Regions from separate parts of the Burkholderia sp. Bp9140 genome, predicted to be linked through region 1. Evidence: predicted binding sites of a transcription regulator. Region 1 holds the regulator's gene; the other holds the start of a gene.
The links. Region 1 encodes HrcA, which represses chaperone genes, less so after heat shock. Its sites were predicted from a motif close to TTAGCACTCNNNNNNNNNGAGTGCTAA; they were not measured.

Region 1 (3,925 bases):
TGCGGCGTGAATTCGGCGGTGATGTCGGCGCGGCCGCAGCCCGCGCGCACGACGCTCGCGTCGGCGCGTTCGCCGAGGGCGAGGGCGAGGGCGTCGATCAGGATCGATTTGCCGGCGCCGGTTTCGCCGGAAAAGACGGTAAAGCCGCTGTCGAATTCAAGATCGAGCGCGGCGACGATGACGAAGTCGCGAATCGAGAGGTGGCGGAGCATGGTGTCGGGCGGGGGTGCGTCAGGACGCCTTGTCGTCTTCGTTCGATGCGTGTTCGTTCCAGTGCAGCTTCTTGCGCAGCGTTGCGTAGTAGCTGTAGCCGACCGGGTGCAGGAACGGCACCGTGTGCTTCGAGCGGCGCACCTCGATCGTGTCGTTCAGCTCGAGCGCGGTGAACGACTGCATGTCGAAGTTCACGTTGACGTCGCGGCCGCCGACGATCTGGATCGCGATCTTCGAATCGTCGGGCAGCACGATCGGCCGGTTCGACAGCGCATGCGGCGCGATCGGCACGAGCACGATGCCCTGGAGTTGCGGATGCAGGATCGGGCCGGCCGACGACAGCGCATACGCGGTCGAGCCGGTCGGCGTCGCGACGATCAGGCCATCCGAGCGCTGGTTATACATGTACCGGCCGTCGACCGACGCGCGCAGCTCGACCATCCCGGAAAAGCCGCTGCGGTTCACGACGACGTCGTTGAACGCGAGCGCGTGGTAGATCGGTTCACCGTCGCGCACGATCCGGGCCTCGAGCAGCGAGCGCTCCTCGCGCTCGAACTTGCCCGACAGGATCACTGGAACGCGCGCCTGCATGTCGGCGGCCGCGATGTCCGTGATGAAGCCGAGCCGCCCGTGGTTGATCCCGATCAGCGGCGTCTTGTACGGCGCGAGCTGGCGGCCGATGCCGAGCATCGTGCCGTCGCCGCCGAGCACGACCGCCACGTCCGCGCGCGCCCCGATTTCCGCCGGGGTGAGCGCCGGATAGCCGGAGATGCCGATCTCGCGCGCGGTGTCGGCTTCGAACACGACCTCGAAGCCGAGCTTCGCGATGCAGCCAGCCAGCGTGGCGAGCGGCTCGGCGATGCCGGGCGTGTTGCTCCGGCCGACGAGCGCGACGGTGTTGAACTGATTACCGGTTTTCATGCCGGCATTACACCATAGCTCGTTGACGAAAAGAACCGGCTGTGCGCAGACGGGGCCGGATCGGTCAGCCCGCGCGACTGTGGCCGCGGCCACTCGCCGTGCTCGCGCGGTTGCGCTAAAATTTTCCATCATGCTAGATCCTCGCGCACGAACCCTCCTGAAAACCCTGATCGAACGGTATATCGCCGACGGTCAGCCGGTCGGCTCGCGCACGTTGTCCCGTTACTCCGGGCTCGAGCTGAGCCCGGCAACGATCCGCAACGTGATGTCCGACCTGGAGGAGCTCGGCCTCGTGTCGAGCCCGCACACGTCGGCCGGCCGCGTGCCGACGCCGCGCGGCTACCGCCTGTTCGTCGACACGATGCTGACGGTCGAGGCGCCGATCGACGCCGAAGCCGTGGCGCGCCAGGTACAGAACACGCTGCAGGCCGGCGAGCCGCAGCAGCGGGTCGTGGCGGCCGCCGCGAGCGTGCTGTCGAACCTGTCGCAGTTCGCGGGCGTCGTGCTGACGCCGCGCCGCAGCCACGTGTTCAAGCAGATCGAGTTCATGCGCCTGTCGGACAAGCGCATCCTGCTGATCATCGTCACGCCCGAGGGCGACGTGCAGAACCGGATGCTCGCGACGCCGCGCGACTATTCGCCGTCGCAGCTGACCGAGGCGTCCAACTACATCAATGCGCATTTCGCCGGGCTGTCGTTCGACGAGGTGCGCCGCCGCCTGCGTGACGAGATCGACCAGTTGCGCGGCGACATGACCACGCTGATGCACGCGGCCGTGACGGCCAGCACCGAGGTGCCCGACACCGAGGACACCGTGCTCATTTCCGGCGAGCGCAACCTGCTCGAAGTGGCGGATCTGTCGTCCGACATGGCGCGGCTGCGCAAGCTGTTCGACGTGTTCGACCAAAAGACGGGCCTCCTGCAACTGCTCGACGTGTCGAGCCACGCCCAGGGCGTGCAGATCTTCATCGGCGGCGAATCGACGCTCGTGCCGATCGAGGAGATGAGCGTCGTCACCGCTCCATACGAGGTGAACGGCCAGATCGTCGGCACGCTCGGCGTGATCGGGCCGACCCGCATGGCTTACAACCGCGTGATCCCGATCGTCGACATCACCGCGCGCCTGCTGTCGCTCACGCTGAGCCAGCAGTAACCTGGAGCGACACCGTCCCGCCATCGTGCCGCGGCGCCGCGCGCGCCGCCAGTCGGCCGAACGGCCAGCCGACCCGAGCGAGGCGGCCCGCTATAATTGAGGGCCGTCCGACTGCGTGCCCCGAGCACGTTCCTGCCCATGCGTTTCGATCTTGAGCCGCCTTCGAGCGTCGCGGCTGCCCATCGCATCGGCGTGCTGCTGATCAATCTCGGCACGCCAGACGCCCCGACGCCGCGCGCGGTGCGGCGCTATCTGGCCGAATTCCTGTCGGATCCCCGCGTCGTCGAAATCCCGCAGGTCGTCTGGCAGGTGTTGCTGCGCGCGCTGATCCTGCCGCTGCGCGGCCGCGCGTCCGCGAAGAAATACGCGGCCGTCTGGATGCCCGAGGGCTCGCCGCTGCGCGTATACACCGAGCGCCAGGCCGACGGCGTGCGCCACCTGCTGGCCTCGAACGGCTATCAGGTGACGGTCGACTACGCGATGCGCTACGGCAGCCCGAACATTGCACAGGCGCTCGCGCACTTCAAGCGTGCCGGCGTCGAGCGCGTGCTGCTGATGCCGATGTATCCGCAGTACTCGGCGTCCACCACCGCGACGGCATTCGATGCCGCGTTCGCCGCGCTCGCGCGGATGCGCAACCAGCCGGAAGTGCGCACGGTGCGGCAGTACGCCGACCATCCGGCCTACATTCACGCGCTGGCCGAGCAGGTGCGCCAGTACTGGGCGCAGCACGGCCGGCCCGATTTCGCGGCCGGCGACAAGCTGGTGCTGAGCTTTCACGGCGTGCCGAAACGCACGCTCGACCTGGGCGACCCCTATCATGACCAGTGCCAGCAGACGGGCGCGCTGCTGATGGCCGTGCTCGGGCTGTCGACGCTCGAGTGCCGCGTGACGTTCCAGTCGCGGTTCGGCAAGGCCGAGTGGCTGCAGCCGTACACGGCGCCGACGCTGCGCGAGCTCGGCGAGGCCGGCGTGCGGCGAGCGGACGTGTTCTGTCCCGGTTTTACGGCCGATTGCCTGGAGACGATCGAGGAGATCGGGATGGAGGTGCGCGACGCGTTCATCGCGGGCGGCGGCCAGGCGTTCCACCGGATTCCGTGCCTGAACGGCGCGCCCGCGTGGATCGGCGCGGTGGGCGAGATCGTCGCCGAGAATCTGCAGGGCTGGCCGGTGAAGGCCGCGCAGCCCGAAACGGTGAGTTGAACGCGATGAACTACAGGATTTCGACGGAACCCGGCAGCGAAGCTGCGCATCGACAAATGGCTGTGGGCGGCCCGCTTCTTCAAGACGCGCTCGCTCGCGTCCGACGCGGTCGACAAGGGCCACGTGAAGATCGGCGGCGCGGCGGTCAAGCCGGCGAAGGACGTGCGCGTCGGCGACGAGGTCGAGATTGCGATCGATGGTGTCGTCTGGCACATTGCCGTGCTGGGCATTTGCGACGTGCGCGGGCCCGCGAGCATCGCGCAGACGCTTTACCAGGAAATGGAAGCGGGGCGCGTCGCGCGGCTCGCCGAACTGGAACGGCGCCGCACGTATCGCGAGCCGGCGGCGGAACTGCACGGCCGGCCGACCAAGCGCGACCGGCGCATCATCGACAGATTTTCTGGTGGGAGCTGAACATCTGGTCGAACGTCGCCC
Region 2 (3,925 bases), on a different contig from region 1:
ATGCCGCCCATGCCGCCCGGCATGCCGCCCGGCATCGGTGCATCTTCCTTCGGCAGTTCCGCGACCGCTGCGTCCGTCGTCAGCAGCAGGCCTGCAACCGACGCTGCGTTCTGCAGTGCGGTGCGCGTGACCTTGGTCGGGTCGACGACGCCGGCTTCAACCATGTCGACGTACTCGCCCGTTGCTGCGTTGTAGCCGTAGTTGCCCGTGCCTGCAGCCACTGCCGCCACCACGACGCTGGCTTCTTCGCCACCGTTCGTGACGATCTGGCGCAGCGGCTCTTCCATTGCGCGCAGCACGATCTTGATGCCGGCGTTCTGGTCGGCGTTCGCGCCGGTCAGGGCTGCGATCGCGGTGCGAGCGCGGATCAGCGCAACGCCGCCGCCTGCCACGATGCCTTCTTCCACAGCTGCGCGCGTTGCGTGCAGTGCGTCTTCGACACGTGCCTTCTTTTCCTTCATTTCGACTTCGGTCGCAGCACCGACCTTGATCACTGCCACGCCGCCGGCCAGCTTGGCCACGCGCTCTTGCAGCTTTTCACGGTCGTAGTCCGACGTCGCTTCTTCGATTTGCGTGCGAACTTGCTTGACGCGCGCTTCGATGTTCACGGCTTCGCCTGCGCCGTCGATGATCGTCGTGTTTTCCTTGCCCACTTCGATGCGCTTCGCCTGGCCCAGTTCTGCCAGCGTTGCCTTCTCGAGCGTCAGGCCGGTTTCTTCCGCGACGACCTGACCGCCGGTCAGGATCGCGATGTCTTCCAGCATGGCCTTGCGGCGGTCGCCGAAGCCCGGCGCCTTGACCGCAACGGTCTTCAGGATGCCGCGGATGTTGTTGACGACCAGCGTCGCGAGCGCTTCGCCTTCGACGTCTTCAGCGATGATCAGCAGCGGACGGCCAGCCTTCGCGACTTGCTCGAGCACCGGCAGCAGATCACGGATGTTCGACACCTTCTTGTCGTGCAGCAGCACGAACGGGTTGTCGAGGACGGCGACTTGCTTGTCCGGGTTGTTGATGAAGTACGGCGACAGGTAGCCGCGGTCGAACTGCATGCCTTCGACGACGTCGAGTTCGTCGGCGAGCGACTTGCCGTCTTCGACGGTGATCACGCCTTCCTTGCCGACCTTGTCCATCGCTTCAGCGATGCGATCGCCGATCGACGTGTCGCTGTTCGCCGAGATCGAGCCGACCTGTGCGATTTCCTTGTTCGTCGTGCACGGCTTGCTGATCTTCTTCAGCTCTTCGACAGCCGCTGCGACTGCCTTGTCGATGCCGCGCTTCAGGTCCATCGGGTTCATGCCCGATGCGACGTACTTCATGCCTTCGCGAACGATCGATTGCGCGAGGACGGTTGCCGTCGTCGTGCCGTCGCCTGCGTTGTCGCTGGTCTTGGAAGCCACTTCCTTGACCATTTGCGCGCCCATGTTCTGGAGCTTGTCCTTCAGCTCGATTTCCTTCGCGACCGACACACCGTCCTTGGTGACCGTCGGGCCGCCGAAGCTGCGCTCGAGCACGACGTTGCGGCCCTTCGGACCCAGCGTGACCTTGACTGCATTGGCGAGAATGTTCACGCCTTCGACCATCTTCGAACGGGCGGAATCGCCGAATACGACGTCTTTAGCTGCCATCTTCTAACTCCTTGAATTCTTGGGAATATGTACCGTCAGTGGACGCTTACTGCGCGTTGACCACGGCCATGATGTCTTCTTCGCGCATGACCAGCAGCTCCTGGCCGTCGACCTTGACGGTCTGGCCAGCGTACTTGCCGAACAGCACGCGATCGCCGACCTTCACGTCGAGCGCGATCGGCGCGCCCTTGTCGTCGCGCTTGCCCGGGCCGACCGCAAGGATCTCGCCTTGATCCGGCTTCTCAGCAGCAGCTTCGGGGATCACGATGCCCGAGGCGGTCTTGGTTTCCTGATCCAGGCGCTTGACGATCACGCGATCGTGCAAAGGACGAAGGTTCATATTCACTCCTCTCTTGACTGAGATTGAAGAACGCTTAGGGAATCTGCCCGGCGGGTTGCCCGGCAGAGAATTGTTAGCACTCTCGTGCAGCGAGTGCTAATTATATGGACGGGTTTTGACAAATTCAAGAAGGGGAGCCGGAGGTTTTTTCACCCGGCCAGAAACGGCGGAAAAACGGGGATGAATTAGAAAAATCCTTTTGAAACAACCAAGTAGGCATCTTCCACGCGCGCCGGGATCCGGCACGATGCGGGATATCCCGACCCTCGCACCGATTTGACACGGGGTAAGCACCGAGTTCCGTTGGTCTCCGGCATCGCATGAAAAAACCTGCCCGGGCGCCGACGGGGCGCACCGCCCGGTGCCGGATCGTCACATGTCCGGACAGCCCGCGACCGGCTGGAACGTCCGGCCGTCGGTTTCGACCGTCGCGCCGAGCAGACGCGCGAGCCCTTTCGCGCCTTCGCGCATCACGACGTCGTGATTCCAGATGAATAGCGGCCGTGCAACCGGCTCCAGCCAGTTCATCCAGCGCTCGCGCGTGCGGATGTGCCACTCGTAGCGCACGACGGTACGCGTGCCGTCGCCCGCGAACGACCAGCAGCCGTCCCCTTCGATCGCGCCGCTCGCGCGGCCTTCGAGCACATGCGGCCGCTCGACGCGCAGCACGCGCATGTCGAAGGTCAGCCGGTACGGCAACGCGCCCTTCCACGTGTATCGCTGCAGCGCGCCGACGCCGCGCACGTCGCCGCGCTCGATCTCGACGGTCCGCACGGCGCCCTTCCACCAGTCGGGCCAGCGGTCGACCTCGTAGATCGCATCCCAGACCGCCGCGAGCGGCGCGTCCACGCGCCACGTCGTCGAAAACCGGTATTCCGCCATGCAGCCTCCGGCACGAATCGCGATCAGGGTGCGAAAAAGCGGGCGGGAAACGCGACGTCGATCTCGACGTGGTCGAACGTCACCGTTTCGAGCGGGTCGCCGTCGCCGTCCGCGAAGCTGACGACCTTCAGCGGAAAGCCGTCCTTGGTGTCCAGCCACAGCCGGTAGCGATGCACGCCGTCGACCACGTGCGCGGGCGCGCCCGTCACCGACACGCGCAGCGCGGTCCGGCCGCCGATGGTCTCCTCGCCTTCCGTCACGGTCGCGCCGCCCTGCTGCAGCACATGCACGTTGCGCAGCAACTCGCCGACGTCCGACCGGTCGACGCGATGGCCGCTGCGGTCGCGCACGAGCGGATTGGACGGCGACAAGGTCAACGCGGGCAGTGCATGCTCGCCGAACGGGCGCAGCCGAACCTTGCCTTCGCCGGGATCGTACGCGAGTACCGCGCCGTGATGGGGCGACACGAAGTCCATCCGGACGAAACCGGGCTTCAGGTACGCATAGCGGAATTCGGCGTGCTCGCCGCTTCGCGCCGACGAGCGGATCGTCGCGCGGTACGAGCGGACCTGGTCGAAATGTGCCTGCGCAACGGTCACGGGGTCGGCTGTCATGCTCGCTCCTATCAGGCTCGCGGCCAGCAATGCGGCGATCACGGCGCCGCCTCGACGTCGAGCACGCCTTCCATTCCACGCTCGCGATGGCTGCGCAGGAACAGCAGCCGATGCGTGCAATAGTAGGCGAAGCGGCCGGGCGCCGTCGGCGTGAAGCGCAGGGTGCGCGGCGTCGTGCCGAGTTCGGTGTGAACCGCGATGCCGGCCTGCGGCGCGTCGATCTCGAAACTGTGCGGCACGACGCCCGGCTCGGCCGACACGGTCAGTTCGACCGGGACGTGCGCGCGGACGATCACGTGCTTCGGACGAAAGAAATAGCTGCCGCCGACGATCGTCACCCGCTGCACGCCGTCGGCGTCGACCGGCACGCGCGCCGGGGCGTCGCCGTCCGCCCGCGCGTGCCCGGCGCTTGCCGCGAGCACCGCCACCACCATCGCCATCGCCAGCCTCGCCGTCTTCGTGTT

Region 2: the regulator HrcA is predicted to act here: its motif matches at 2,039-2,065, upstream of DIE21_RS06555 (co-chaperone GroES).

The regions. Positions count from the first base shown of each region.
Region 1 covers NZ_QTPQ01000014.1:84,066-87,990, forward strand. The annotation lists gene recN (DNA repair protein RecN) at 1-212, opposite strand, end outside; gene DIE21_RS13955 (NAD kinase) at 232-1,134, opposite strand; gene hrcA (heat-inducible transcriptional repressor HrcA) at 1,265-2,287, shown strand; gene hemH (ferrochelatase) at 2,426-3,490, shown strand; partial or broken gene DIE21_RS13975 (RNA-binding S4 domain-containing protein) at 3,496-3,904, shown strand; gene DIE21_RS37200 (hypothetical protein) at 3,876-3,925, opposite strand, start outside.
Region 2 covers NZ_QTPQ01000005.1:167,795-171,719, forward strand. The annotation lists gene groL (chaperonin GroEL) at 1-1,625, opposite strand, end outside; gene DIE21_RS06555 (co-chaperone GroES) at 1,672-1,965, opposite strand; gene DIE21_RS06560 (SRPBCC family protein) at 2,338-2,847, opposite strand; gene DIE21_RS06565 (DUF1571 domain-containing protein) at 2,871-3,503, opposite strand; gene DIE21_RS06570 (quinol oxidase) at 3,500-3,901, opposite strand.